DNA from 2 places in the Nocardioides sp. NPDC127514 genome. Region 1 is predicted to be linked to the other one. Evidence: riboswitches for the same ligand, from Rfam matches in the RefSeq annotation. Region 1 holds a riboswitch; the other holds the start of a gene.
The links. A riboswitch is a leader RNA that binds a small molecule or an ion and turns the genes downstream of it on or off. The one in region 1 is predicted to bind glycine.

Region 1 (7,012 bases):
GGTTGTAGAACACCCCAGCCAGCGGGCCGGCTGCACCACCACCTACGTAGAGGGAGCCGGTGCCGATCTCGCCGTCCTGGACCCGTCCGGCATCGAGGACGCTGGCCGGCACCTTCCGACTCCAGCCGTACGCATCGTCGTAGGCATCCAGATTGGTGACGAGTCCGTCACGGACGGCGCCGCTCAGGTCTCCGACGAGCGCGAGGTCGGGCGGACTGTCCGAGGCGAGCAGCCGCGGGAGCACGGTGTTGTAGTTGTTGTCGGCCTCGACCTGGAGCTCGACAGTGATGGCCGGATACTTCTTCATGAAGGCATCGGCCAGTGCCTGCTGGTAGTCCTTGAGCCCGGCCGCGGTGAAGAGCGTGATCGTCGCCTGCTGCGCACCGACGTCGGTCCGTACGCTCGTCGGACTCGCATCCGCAGCGGGCGCCTCGCCGCCGGGTCCGGCGCACGCCGACACCGACGCCATTGCGAGCATCGCTGCCGTCACCCCCAGGGCCCTAAGTGTGCGCATCAGCATCATGTTCACTCCTGTTCAAACGGTACTGGAATCGTTTCCAGTCACAACTGTGATTCAGGTCACGCAGCCTTGTCAAGGCCCGGGATCTCAGTCCAGACAGGAGTGCACTAGTTGATGGAACCGTTCCCATCTGATCGCGTACCATGCTCGACATGGACGCTGAGCAACCACGCGAGCTGACCTTGGCCGACATCGCTCGGATGGCGGGGGTGGGGCTGGGGACCGCCTCGCGAGCGCTCAGTGGAATGCCGAATGTCTCTCCAGCGACGCGGAAGAAGGTGCTGGACGTCGCGAAGAAGCACGCCTATGTCGTCTCGCCCGACGCCTCGAGGCTCAAGAAGGGCTCGACGGGCCGAGTTGCGGTCGTGGCTCCGCACCTTTCACGCTGGTTCTTCGGTGCGATCCTCGAAGGCATCGAGTCGGTGCTGCGCGAGTCCCAGTTCGACGTACTGCTCTACCACGTCGGCAACCTGGAGGACCGCACCTCGTTCTTCGAGCGCCTGCCCGCCCGGCGGAAGGTCGATGCCGTCATCGTCGTCGGATTCCCCGTCGAGGAGGCCGAGCGGCGCAGCCTGGAGCTGATGCTCGGCGTCCAGGTCATCGCCGCCGGCGGCCAGCATGAGGTGTACCCCCACGTCTGCATCGACGACCTCAAGGCCGGCAGGCAGGCGATGGGCCACCTGCTCGGGCTGGGCCATGAGCGGATCGCGATGATCGAGGCGATAGACCCCGACCAGCCGCGCCAGCCCTCTGGGCGTAGTCGCGCCTACCACGTCGCTCTGAACGACTCAGGGATCAAGCCCGATCCGGCGCTCGTGGTCACCACCGCCTGGGGTGGCGAGCAGGGCGCTGCGGCGATGGCCCAGCTGCTCTCGGTCTCCGAGCTCCCGACCGCCGTCTACGCTCACTCGGATGAAGTCGCGTTCGGTGCCATGCGCACCATCCGGGATGCCGGCCTGCGGATTCCCGAGGACATCTCCATCATTGGCATCGACGACCACCCACACGCCAGCCTCCTGCACCTGACCACCATCAAGCAGGACGCTCGCCTCCAGGGCGTCCTCGCTGCCCAGATGCTCCTCGGCATCCTGCGCCACGAGGAGGACACTGCGGTGTCGGTCACGGTCGACACGCAGCTGGTGATCCGTCGAACCACCGCAGCGCCGCGGCCGTCCTGATCGCCGAGTCATGTGGGTGTGGCGAAGAACGCACTCGATAGGGGTGCGATGCGGGCCACACCTCCGCTGTCGGGGCTCCGGATCTGGCTACGCTGATGTCTTCGGTAAAAAGATGACAGGAGCGGCTGGGTAATGGATCAAGACGTGCTTCGGCACGCACCGCTTTTCAGCGAGCTGGACGACGAGTCGATGACGGCGATGCTCGCGATGATGAGTCAGACACGCCTCCGGCGCGGTGAGGTGTTGTTCCACGAGGGCGACGCCGCCGACCGGCTCTACGCGGTCGTGGACGGCAAGGTGAAGCTGAGCCGTGCCGCGGCCAACGGGCAGGACAGCCTGCTGGCGATTCTGGGGCCGGGCCAGGTGTTCGGCGAGCTGTCGCTCTTCGACCCCGGCCGGCGCTCCTCCACGGTCACGGCCGTCACCGACCAGGTCGAGCTCGCCTCGCTGTCGCACGACGACCTGCTGCGCCTGCTCGACGGGCGCCCGAGCGTGACGCGTGGGCTGCTCGCCCTGCTGTCGGGCCGCCTGCGCCGGGCCAACGACGTGATCGGCGACCTGGTCTTCGCGGACGCGCCCCGCCGGGTGGCGAAGGCTCTGCTGGACCTCGCCGAGAGGTTCGGCGAGACCACCGACGAAGGTGTGCACGTACGCCACGACCTGACCCAGGAGGAGCTCGCGCAGCTCGTCGGCGCGGCTCGGGAGACGGTCAACAAGGCGCTCGCCGACTTCGCGGCCAAGGGCTGGGTCAGGCTGGAGTCGCGCTCGGTGGTCATCACCGACATGGAACGGATCGTCCGCCGAGCCGGGTGAGCTCTGCTCGTCGGGGTGAGACCATCGAGCATGGTCCTGCCGCTCGATGAGCTGCCTCTGCCCCCGGCCCGGCGGCCGGATCTCGACGAAGACTTCTCCGGCGGGCTGTCCGAGCAGTGGTGGATCCCGCACTATCTGCCGCACTGGACGACGCCGGAGCGGTCCGAGGCTCGCTACCGGCTCCTCCCGGGTGCGCTCGAGCTGCGGATCGAGGCCGACCAGCTCGACTGGCGACCCGAGGACGCGCCGCTGCGGGTCTCGAACCTGCAGACCGGCGCGTACTCCGGTCCGGTCGGCACCGCACGCGGAACGCATCGTCACCGGGAGGACGGGCTGGTGGTGCGGACCGAGACGCCGCAACGGCTCCTGTTCGCTCCCGCTCGCGGTCGCGTCGACGTGACCGTCGCCGCGACCCGGGACGAGGGCTGCATGCTCGCGGCATGGCTGGTCGGCACCGAGCATCTCTCCGGTGAGGACTCCGGGGAGATCTGCCTCTTCGAGATCGATGCGGACGCGATCGGCGCGACCACGGTCGCCCGTTCGGGGGTCAAGGCGCACCACGACCCACGCCTGACCACCGACATGGCAGAGGTCACCGTCCCGTTCGACGCGACCCGGGCCCACACCTGGACGGCGATCTGGGACGGGCAGGAGACCGTCATCGGCTGCGAAGGCCGCGTCGTACGACGTCTTCCCCAGGCTCCGACCTACCCGCTGTTCCTGATGATCGACCTCTTCGAGATCGGGCCGCCCACCGGATCCCACCCGAAGACGGCGACTGTCCATCGGGTCCGGGGATGGACCTCGGTCTCAGAGACTGACGCGGACCAGCTGGCGTAGCCGGCGAAGACCCTCGGTGCTCGGTCGTTCGGCCGGGGCGAGGGCATCGGCAAGGTCCAGCCGGACTGAGTCGGTCTCGAGCTCGAGGCCGATCGCCACGAGCTCGCTCGTCGCGTCCTGTGTCCGCCTGGCCGCGGCGACGTGGGCGCTGCGTCCGACCAGGTTCACGTGGTAGCTGCGCGGTCCCTGACCGGTCGCGACGGCGACGGTCCCCTTGACCCGGTACGCCGTCGCCGGCGGCTCCTCGAGCAGGTCGACCAGTCGACCCGGCTCGATGGTGCCCGGCGTCGTCACGGTGACCGCCCGGGCATGCTGATGAGCCTCGTGCGAGGCGGCCGCCTCGCGCAGCAGCGCGGCGATCGGCAGCTCGTCGGGCGGGTCCTCGGGCACGGCGGCGTCGTAGACGAGCCGCGGGTCGATGCGGCCACCCACGGCGTACGCGATGTGGACCTCGGGGTTGTGCTCGCGCACGCGTCGCTCGATGCGCGCCAGGACCTCGTCCCGCTCGGCAGCCGGAACCAGGTCGGTCTTGTTGATCACGACCAGCGAGGCGGCCGCGAACCGGACCGGCGCCGGGCCCCTGCCGTCGTCGAGGGTCTCGAAGTAGGAGGCGGCGTCGACGACCTCGATGAGCCCACCGCGGCGTACCCGCTCGACACCGCTGAACCGGACCAGCTTGGCCAGCGTGCCGGGCTCGGCGATCCCGCTGGCCTCGACGATGACGACGTCGAGCGCGAGCCGCGGGTGGGTCAGCTTCTCGAGAGCGTCGTCGAGACCACCGGCGTCGGGCAGGCAGCACAGGCAGCCCCCGGCGATCGAGGCCGGCTCGTCGATCTGGCCGGTGACCAGCCCGGCGTCGACGTTGATGTCGCCGAAGTCGTTGACGACCACGCCCACCCGAGCGCCGGGCTGGCGCAGCAGATGGTTGAGCAGCGTGGTCTTACCCGACCCGAGATGACCGGTGAGGATGACCACGGGAACCCGGCTGCTGGTGCTGGTCGGTGGCATCGGGCCATCGTAGGTCGTCATCTTGACGGCTGAGATGGCCACACCTAGGTTTGCCGCACAACTTCACATCCGCCACTTGAACCGCAGCGGGAGAGTCCTTGCCCATCCGGGGTGAGGCGCCGAAGGAGCAAACCTCCCCAGAATCTCTCAGGCCCCATGACCGCTGTGGTGAGGCGACCTCTGGAAAGACAGGATCCGCTGGATCCTGCACCCACGGTGCAAATCGCCCCCATCGGGCGGTGAAGCTCTCAGGTAGCGATGACAGAGCGGGGAGGTCACCCGTCCACGGGTGCCGCTGTCGGCACCCACCACCAGGGAGCCTCCCGCACACATGACCTCACCCGTCCCTACCCCTCTGCACGCGATCCACCAGGCGCTCGGCGCCTCGTTCACCGACTTCGCCGGCTGGAGCATGCCGGTCCGCTACGGCTCGGAGACCGCCGAGCACCATGCCGTACGCACCACCGCGGGCCTCTTCGACCTGTCCCACATGGGCGAGATCGAGGTGACCGGCCCCGAGGCCGGACGCGCCCTCGACCACGCCCTGGTCGGCAGGCCCTCGGCGATCGGCATCGGCCGCGCCCGCTACTCGATGATCTGCGCCGAGGACGGCGGCATCATCGACGACCTGGTCGTCTACCGGCTCGAGCAGGAGCGCTACCTGGTCGTCGCCAACGCGAGCAACGTCGGTGTCGTCGCTCCGGCGCTGGTCGAGCGTTCCCAGGGGTTCGGTGCCGCGGTCCACGACGCCTCCGCGGAGTGGGCGCTGATCGCGGTCCAGGGCCCCGCCTCGGCGGCGATCCTGGCCGCTGTGACCGACCTGGACGTCTCCTCCCTGAAGTACTACGCCATCGACGCCGGCACGGTCGCCGGGGTCGAGGCCCTGCTCGCCCGCACCGGCTACACCGGCGAGGACGGCTTCGAGATCTACTGCGCGCCTTCGTCGGCCGCTGCCGTCTGGGAGGCGCTCACCGAGGCAGGTACGCCGCACGGCCTGCAGCCCGCCGGGCTCGCCTGCCGCGACACTCTCCGGCTCGAGGCCGGCATGCCGCTCTACGGGCACGAGCTGAACCGCGAGACGACCCCCTTCGAGGCCGGTCTCGGCCGGGTCGTCGTCTTCGACAAGCCCGACGGCTTCGTCGGCGACGCCGCCCTGGCCGTACGCCGCGACGAGGGCCCGCGCAGCGTGCTCGTCGGCCTGGTGGCTGCCGGTCGCCGCTCTCCGCGGGCGGGCTACGCCGTCGTGGACCCGGCCACCGGCGACGAGATCGGCGTGGTCACCAGCGGCTCCCCGTCGCCGACTCTCGGACGTCCCATCGCGATGGCGTACGTCCGGCCTGACCTCGCCGCCGCCGGCACCAAGGTCCACGTCGACGTGCGCGGCAGCCGCGAGGACGCCGAGATCGTCGATCTTCCCTTCTACTCCAAGAAATGAGCCGAGAGATGAGCGCAGCCATGAGCAACCCGACCCACCTGTCCTACACCGCCGAGCACGAGTGGATCGAGATCCGAGACGACGTCGCGCGCGTCGGCGTCACCGCCTTCGCCACCGAGGCGCTGGGCGACATCGTCTTCGTCGAGCTGCCCGAGGTCGGCACCAAGATCACCGGGGGAGAGAGCTGCGGTGAGCTGGAGTCGACCAAGTCGGTCAGCGACCTCTTCGCGCCCGCCGACGGCGAGATCCTCGAGATCAACGCGGCCGTCGTCGCCGACCCGGCGCTGATCAACAGCGACCCGTTCGGCGCTGGCTGGCTCTTCGAGATGCGCGTCTCCGGTGCTCCCGAGCTGCTCGACGCCGCGGCCTACGACGCTCTGATCGAGGAGTGAACCGTCGTGACCGCTGACCTCAGCGGCGCCCCGGCACCGGTCGTGGCGATGGCCCTGAGCACCTTCGACCTCTACTCGATCGGCATCGGGCCCTCGTCCTCCCACACCGTCGGGCCGATGCGCGCCGCGAAGACGTTCGTCGACGGCCTCGTCGCGGATGGTCTCGTGGACGCGGTCACGCGGGTGAGGGCCGAGCTGTTCGGGTCGCTCGGCGCCACCGGTCACGGTCACGGCTCGGAAGGCGCGGTCCTGCTCGGTCTCGAGGGGGAGGAGCCGGCGACCGTCGACACCCGGGCCTCGTCCGGTCGGGTGGCGGCCATCAGGGAGCGCCGAGAGCTGTCGCTGGGCGGCGCCACCCCGATCCGCTTCGACGCCGACACCGACCTGGTGATGCATCGCCGCAAGAGCCTGCCGGGCCACCCCAACGGCATGGTGTTCACCGCCTACGACGCCTCCGGAGAGGTACGCCGGGAGCGCACCTACTACTCCGTCGGCGGTGGCTTCGTGGTCGACGAGCACGCCTCGGGCGCCGCCCGGGTCGTGCCGGACCACTCGCCGGTCCGCTTCCCCTTCACCACCGGAGCCGAGCTGCTCAGCACCTGCGAGCGCGAGGGCTTCCGGGTCTCCGACCTCATGCGCGCCAACGAGCTGACGTGGCGTACGCACGAGGAGATCCGCGCCGGTCTGCTCGAGATCTGGCGGGTGATGGCGGACTGCGTGCAGGCCGGCTGCGACCGTGACCCGGTCACCGACGGCGTACTTCCTGGTGGTCTGCGTGTCCCGCGTCGGGCGCCGCTGCTCTACCGCGACCTGTCCTCCGGAGCCG
Region 2 (7,012 bases), on a different contig from region 1:
CACCGAGTGGGTCAACCAGATCCGCACCGTCTCCACCGCGAGCGGCAACTACTACATCCAGGAGAGCCTGCACCCCAACTACTGGGGACAGCTCGCCCTGCGCAACTGCCTACGCCAGGCCTACAACGGCGGCGCGCCGAGGTCCGGCACGTGCACCCACGGCACCGGGCTCAACGCCAACGGCGAGCCGATCATGACCCTGAGCTGACCAAGACCTCGCCGAGTCGGCGCGTCATGACGCGCCGACTCGGCGATAACGTCACTCGGCGAAGGACTCCACCGGCGGGCAGGAGCAGACCAGGTTGCGGTCGCCGTAGGTGTTGTCGATGCGGGCCACCGGCGGCCAGTACTTGTCCGGGTCGATGCCGCGCGGGAAGACGGCCTCCTCGCGGGAGTAGGCGCGGTCCCAGTCGCCGACGAGGGCACGAGAGGTGTGCGGGGCACCGCGCAGGACCGAGGTCTCGGCGGTCCACTCGCCCGAGGCGACCCGGTCGATCTCGCCCTTGATCGCGATCATCGCGTCGATGAACCGGTCCAGCTCGCCGAGGTCCTCGGACTCGGTGGGCTCGACCATGAGCGTGCCGGCGACCGGGAAGGACATCGTCGGGGCGTGGAAGCCGTAGTCGATGAGCCGCTTGGCGACGTCGTCGACGGTGACACCGGTCTCCTTGGTGATCGGCCGCAGGTCGAGGATGCACTCGTGCGCGACCAGGCCGGTCTCGCCGCGGTAGAGCACCGGGAAGTGCTCGTTGAGGCGCGAGGCCACGTAGTTGGCCGACAGCACCGCGGCCGACGTCGCCCGGGTCAGACCCTCGGCGCCCATGAGCCGGACGTACGCCCACGAGATCGGCAGGATGCCGGCCGAGCCGTACGGAGCCGCCGAGATCGCGCCGATGCCCGAGCGCTTCGAGGTGTCCGGGTGCAGGGAGTGCGAGGGCAGGTAGGGCGCCAGGTGGGAGCGGACCGCGACCGGGCCGACGCCCGGACCGCCACCGCCGTGCGGGATGCAGAAGGTCTTGTGCAGGTTCAGGTGGGAGACGTCGCCACCGAACTCGCCGGGCTTGGCGTAGCCCAGGAGCGCGTTGAAGTTGGCGCCGTCGATGTAGACCTGACCGCCGGCCTCGTGCACCAGCGAGCAGACCTCGGTGATGCCCTCCTCGTAGACCCCGTGGGTCGAGGGGTAGGTCACCATGATCGCGGCGACGTTCTCGCCGTGGGCGTCCAGCTTCGCCCGCAGGTCGTCGAGGTCGACGGTGCCGTCCTCGGACGACTTCACGACCTCGACCTTCATCCCGGCCATCACGGCCGAGGCGGCGTTGGTGCCGTGCGCGGAGGACGGCATCAGGCAGATCTTGCGGTGACCCTGGCCCTGCGCGTCCAGGTAGCCGCGGATCGCCATCAGGCCGGCGAACTCACCCTGCGAGCCGGCGTTCGGCTGGATGGAGACCTCGTCGTAGCCGGTGACCTCTGCCAGCCAGCCCTCCAGCTCACCGACCAGACGCGTGTAGCCGGCGGCGTCCTCGGCGGGCACGAACGGGTGCAGGTCGGCGAAGCCGGGCAGCGAGATCGGCTCCATCTCGGTGGTCGCGTTGAGCTTCATGGTGCACGAGCCGAGCGGGATCATGCCCTTGTGCAGCGCGTAGTCGCGCGCCGCCAGCTTGTGCAGGTAGCGCAGCATCTGGGTCTCGCTGTGGTGCGCGTTGAAGACCTCATGGGTCAGGTAGTCGGTGGTGCGCAGCAGGCCGTCAGGCAGCGCGCTGGCCGTGGTGCGGTCGATCTCGTCCAGGTCCGCACCCGCGACGCCGAAGGCGTTGAGCACGGCCGACAGGGTCGAGCGAGTGGTCGCCTCCGAGGTCGAGATACCGACGGTGTCGGCGTCCACGAGACGAAGATGTACGCCGAAACGGCGCGCCGCGGTGACGACGTCTGCCGCCCGGCCGGGGACGGTGACACCCAGCGTGTCGAAGAACGTCTCCGAGACCAGCGGGAGCCCGGCCGACTTGAGCGCGGCGGCCAGGACGGCGGCGTAGCGGTGGGTCCGGGTCGCGATCGTCCGCAGCCCGTCGGGGCCGTGGTAGACGGCGTACATCGAAGCGCCGACGGCCAGCAGCACCTGCGCGGTGCAGATGTTGGAGGTCGCCTTCTCGCGGCGGATGTGCTGCTCGCGGGTCTGCAGAGCGAGACGGTACGCGGGCCGCCCCTCGGCATCGACGGAGACGCCGACGAGACGACCCGGCAGGTGCCGCTCGATCCCCTCGTGGACGGCCATGTAGCCGGCGTGCGGGCCGCCGTAGAAGAGCGGGATGCCGAAGCGCTGGGTGGAGCCGACGACGACGTCGGCGCCGAGGGTGCCGGGCGCCTCCAGGACGGTGAGCGCGAGCAGGTCGGCGGCGACGACGGCGAGCGCACCCCGCTCGTGGGCGGCGTCGATGATCGGCTTGAGGTCGGGGACGCGACCGGAGGCGCCGGGGTACTGCACCAGCACGCCGATCACGTCGCCCTCGGGCAGACCCTGCGAGAGGTCGGCCACGACGACCTCGAGGCCCATCGCCTCGGCACGCACCTTCACGACCTCGATCGACTGCGGCAGGGCGTCGGCGTCGATGACGAACGGACCGGAGCCCTTGCGGTTGGCCCGGTGGACCAGCGCCAGCGCCTCGGCGGCCGCGGTGCCCTCGTCCAGGAGCGAGGAGTTGGCCACCGGGAGGCCGGTCAGGTCGCCGACCATGGTCTGGAAGTTGATGAGCGCCTCGAGGCGGCCCTGGGAGATCTCGGGCTGGTAGGGCGTGTAGGCGGTGTACCAGCTGGGGTCCTCGAGCACGTTGCGACGGATCACCGGCGGCGTCACGGTGGCGTGGTAGCCGAGCCCGATCATCGCCTCGCCGGGCTTGTTGGAGGCTGCGATCTCCCGCGCCAGCGACGCGACCTGCGCCTCGCTCAGCGCGGCCGGCAGGTCCAGCGACTCGACCGAGCGGATCCCGGCCGGGACGGCGGCGTCCATCATCGCTGCTACCGAGTCGTACCCGAGCCGCGCGAGCATGGTCGCCTCGTCGGCGGCCGAGAGTCCGACGTGGCGCGCCACGAACGGGGAGGCGGCGTCGAGCTCGGACAGAGTGGGCGTGTCGGACACAGTGGCTCCTGAGGGCATCTAAGACAACTCGTACGCCCTCCCCCTCTGTCACCGCACCTGCGCCGCTTCAGAGTTGCCTGGTCCGCACAGTCGTGGATGCCTGAGAGTTTCCGGGGAGGAATTGCCCCTTCGGCGCCCCTTCGAGAGGAGCTCTCCCGTGCGGGATGGTCAGCACCTCCAGCATAAACGACACGACCCCGAGGCCCCGCCTCTGCGGGGACCTCGGGGTCTAGTGTTACGTGACGTTTACTAGCCTGCGTTGCGCGCCGCGCGGCGGGCGGAGAGCTCGTCGGACATCGAGGCGACCTGCTCGCCGTCGTCGGTCGTACGCTCGCTGGGGAGCTCGGAGAGCGTGCCCTCGATCTCGCGCCAGACGCCACCGATGGCGATCCCGAAGACGCCCTGCCCGCCCTGGAGCAGGTCGATGACCTCGTCGTTGCTGGTGCACTCGTAGACCGAGGCGCCGTCGCTCATCAGGGTGACGCGGGTCAGGTCGTCGGTGCCTCGCTCACGCAGGTGCTGCACGGCAGCGCGGATCTGCTGCAGCGAGATGCCGGCGTCGAGGAGCCGCTTGATGACCTTGAGGATCAGGATGTCGCGGAAGGAGTAGAGCCGCTGGGTGCCGGAGCCGGTCGCCCCGCGCACGCTCGGCTCGACGAGACCGGTGCGCGCCCAGTAGTCGAGCTGGCGGTAGCTGATCCCCGCAGCGTTGCAGGCCGTCGGCCCGCGGTAACCGGTGTCGCTCGGCAGGGGCGAGACATCGTCGGTGAAGAGAAGGCCCTGCTCGTCAGCCTGCTCCGCCGCGCGTTGCGCGTCGTCGGCGCCGTGCCCGGGCTTCTGCTCGTGGTCGAACACGATGTCCTCCATCGTCTACTCCGTTGTGCGTAACTCCACTCGGGGAATGAACGGCTGCGGCGGGGGGACCACATCGTTGGAGTTACAACAGAGACAACTACAAGGTAAGCGCCGCAAGGGCCCTGGTCAAAGAACCCCCTCCGGCGTGTCGTCCGGGCTAACCCTCAAGTAGAGCCTGAGGCTTTCGACGCCTGGCGGTCGCCACGAGCGCGGTCAGCACCAGGACGCCGGCCCCGACGAGGAGAGATGCCTGCATCCCCGGGAGCGTGAGGATCCCGGACGCACCGGCCCCCAGACCACCGAAGACGGCGACCGCGATCGCGCCGCCCGTCTGCCGGAACGTGCTCAGCGCACCGGTCGCGACACCCACGCGGGCGGGCTCGACGGCGTCGATCAGGTCGGCGGTGACGAGGGTGATCGCCAGTGCGCCGCCGGTGGCGAGCGGGACGAGCAGCACCAGGACCAGCCAGACCGGCGTCGTCGTCGTCAGCAGGAGCAGGGCGAGCATTCCGACCGCGAGGATCAGCTGGCCGCCGACGATCAGCGGGCGCCGGCCCACGACGTACGCCAGGCGCGGCGCCACGACGTTCGCGCAGGTGGTCATGGCCGCCGGAATGACGAACATCAGCCCGGCCTCAGCACCGCTCCAGCCCCGCACCTGCTGGTAGTAGAGGCCGAGCAGGAAGATGCCGCCGTAGAACCCGAAGTTGATGCCGAACCCGGAGACCAGCGCGACCGCGACCCTCCCCTGAGCCACCAGCCCGAGCGGGAGCACCGGCGCGGCCGAGCGACGCTCCACCACGACGAAGGCGACGGCCGCCGAGACGGCTACCGCTGCCGCGAGCAGGGTGGGCGCGTGCCAGCCGGTGTGACCGGCCTCGATGACGGCGTACGTCAGCGCCGACAGCGCGAGCACGGCGAGCGCCTGGCCAGGGAGGTCGAGCGGTGCTCGGCGCCGCACCGCCCGGATCCGCAGACCGGCCAGCAGGGCGACGATGAGGATCCCGACCGGAACGTTGACCAGGAACACCCAGCGCCAGCCGGCGTACTCGCTCAGCAGGCCTCCGGCCACCGGCCCCAGCGCCATCGCCGCCGATCCGCCGATCGTCCACACGGCGATAGCCTGCCCTCGGGCCCGCGCGTCGTCGTACGCCACCCGGACCAGCGCCAGCGACGCCGGCATGACCAGCGCGGCGGCAGCACCCTGCAGCACCCGGGCCGCGATGAGCGCCGGCATCACCGGAGCGGCCGCGCAGGCCACGGAGGCGACGGTGAACAGCACCACCCCCAGCGCATAGGCCCGGACCGGTCCGACCCGGTCGGTCACCGCGCCCGCCGAGAGCATCAGGGCAGCGAACATCAGCGTGTAGGCGTCCACGACCCACTGCAGCCCGGCCATCCCGCCACCCAGGTCCCGGTGCAGGTAGGGCAGCGCGATGTTGACCGCGGAGACGTCGACGGTGATCACCGTGAAGCCCAGGAGTGCGGCGAGCAGCGCTCGAACGCTTCCCGCGGGCGCGGCTGCCGGACCTCTGCTCGGCACCTCATGGGCTACTGCGGTCATCGTGCTCCTCCTCCGAGTCGTTGTCCCCGAAAGTCTGGTCGCGTCGCGCGCGCAGAGGCAGACCGCGCGATGCCGGGGTGTCACCAGGGGTGGGTGTGACACGGCCCCTCACGCGAGCCGGACCTGCGGCACACTGGTAGGGATGAGCGACATGGCTGCGACCGAGCTGGGGCGCTACCTGCGTGCCCGCCGGGCCCGGGTGACCCCGGAGGAGGCAGGCCTGCCCGCCGGGACCGGCGTGCGGCGTACGCCTGGGCTGCGGCGCGAGGAGCTCGCGGCGCTCGCCGGCGTCTCGGTGGACTACTACACCCGGCTGGAGCGCGGACGGGAGACCAACCCGTCGACGGCCGTGCTGGACTCGCTGGCCCGCACACTGCGCCTCACCGGCGATGCCCATCAGCGCCTGCACGAGCTGGCAGAGGTCGCCTCGGGACGGTTCAGCGAGCCTCAGGCGACGACCGACACGACCGTACGTCCCTCGGTGCTCGCCATGATCGAGAGGCTACGACCGCTGCCGGCCTTCGTGTTCAGCAGGCACAACGATGCACTCGCCGCCAACCGGCCGGGGCGACGGCTCTACCCAGGACTGTGGGAGGGGCCGCGGGAGCATCGGAACCTGACCCGCTACCACTTCCTCGACCCGGTGGGTCGACGCCTGCTCGACCCCTGGTACCAGACGGTGGCCAGCTCGGTCGCCCACCTGCGCGCCATCGGTGGCACCGACCTCGACTCGCCCCGCCTGGCCGCGCTCGTCGGCGAGCTGCTGCTCAAGTCGCCGGAGTTCGCCGAGATGTGGGAGCGCTACGACGTCTGCGAGCGCAGCGGTGGCACCAAGACGTTCGAGCATCCGCACGTCGGCCGGATGACGCTCACCTACGAGGTGATGCAGTTGGCCCGCACCGGCGGTCAGCGCCTCGTCGTCTACCAGGCGGAGGCCGACACGATCGATGAGAAGGCGATGCTCGCACTCAGCGAGTGATCCCGCCTCAGTGGGACTCGAAGTCCTCCGGCGTGATCTCGTCGAGGAACTCGCGGAACTTCTCGATCTCGTCCTCCTGCTCGGCCGGGACGGCGAGCCCCGCCTCGTCGAGGACCTCGTCGGAGACCACGATCTTGGTCCCCGTACGCAGCGCCAGCGCGATCGAGTCCGAGGGCCGCGCGCTCACCTCGACGCCCGAGGCGAAGACCAGGTTGGCGTAGAAGACGCGGTCGGTGACCGAGGTGATCTGCACCTCGGTGAGCTCGTTGCCGGTCGCCTCCAGCACGTCCTTGAGCAGGTCGTGGGTCAGCGGCCGCGGCGGGACCACGCCCTGCTGGGCGAAGGCGATCGCGGTCGCCTCCACCGCGCCGATCCAGATGGGCAGGTATCGCTCACCCGCCACCTCGCGCAACAGCACGATCGGCTGGTTGGAGGGCATCTCCACTCGGACTCCGAGCACATCGACCTCGCGCATGTCATCCAC

Region 2: linked by a shared signal. The riboswitch ahead of gcvP (aminomethyl-transferring glycine dehydrogenase) and the one ahead of gcvT (glycine cleavage system aminomethyltransferase GcvT) in region 1 are both predicted to bind glycine.

What each region holds. Positions count from the first base shown of each region.
Region 1 covers NZ_JBEORF010000028.1:71,020-78,031, reverse strand. The annotation lists gene ABTX24_RS21655 (ABC transporter substrate-binding protein) at 1-514, opposite strand, end outside; gene ABTX24_RS21650 (LacI family DNA-binding transcriptional regulator) at 673-1,698, shown strand; gene ABTX24_RS21645 (Crp/Fnr family transcriptional regulator) at 1,831-2,511, shown strand; gene ABTX24_RS21640 (hypothetical protein) at 2,527-3,351, shown strand; gene ABTX24_RS21635 (CobW family GTP-binding protein) at 3,322-4,359, opposite strand; glycine riboswitch at 4,437-4,532, shown strand; glycine riboswitch at 4,534-4,634, shown strand; gene gcvT (glycine cleavage system aminomethyltransferase GcvT) at 4,691-5,794, shown strand; gene gcvH (glycine cleavage system protein GcvH) at 5,815-6,186, shown strand; gene ABTX24_RS21620 (L-serine ammonia-lyase) at 6,235-7,012, shown strand, end outside.
Region 2 covers NZ_JBEORF010000036.1:9,798-16,809, reverse strand. The annotation lists gene ABTX24_RS25010 (SGNH/GDSL hydrolase family protein) at 1-208, shown strand, start outside; gene gcvP (aminomethyl-transferring glycine dehydrogenase) at 260-3,148, opposite strand; glycine riboswitch at 3,208-3,298, opposite strand; gene ABTX24_RS25000 (MerR family transcriptional regulator) at 3,380-3,997, opposite strand; gene ABTX24_RS24995 (MFS transporter) at 4,143-5,549, opposite strand; gene ABTX24_RS24990 (helix-turn-helix transcriptional regulator) at 5,692-6,528, shown strand; gene ABTX24_RS24985 (bifunctional nuclease family protein) at 6,536-7,003, opposite strand.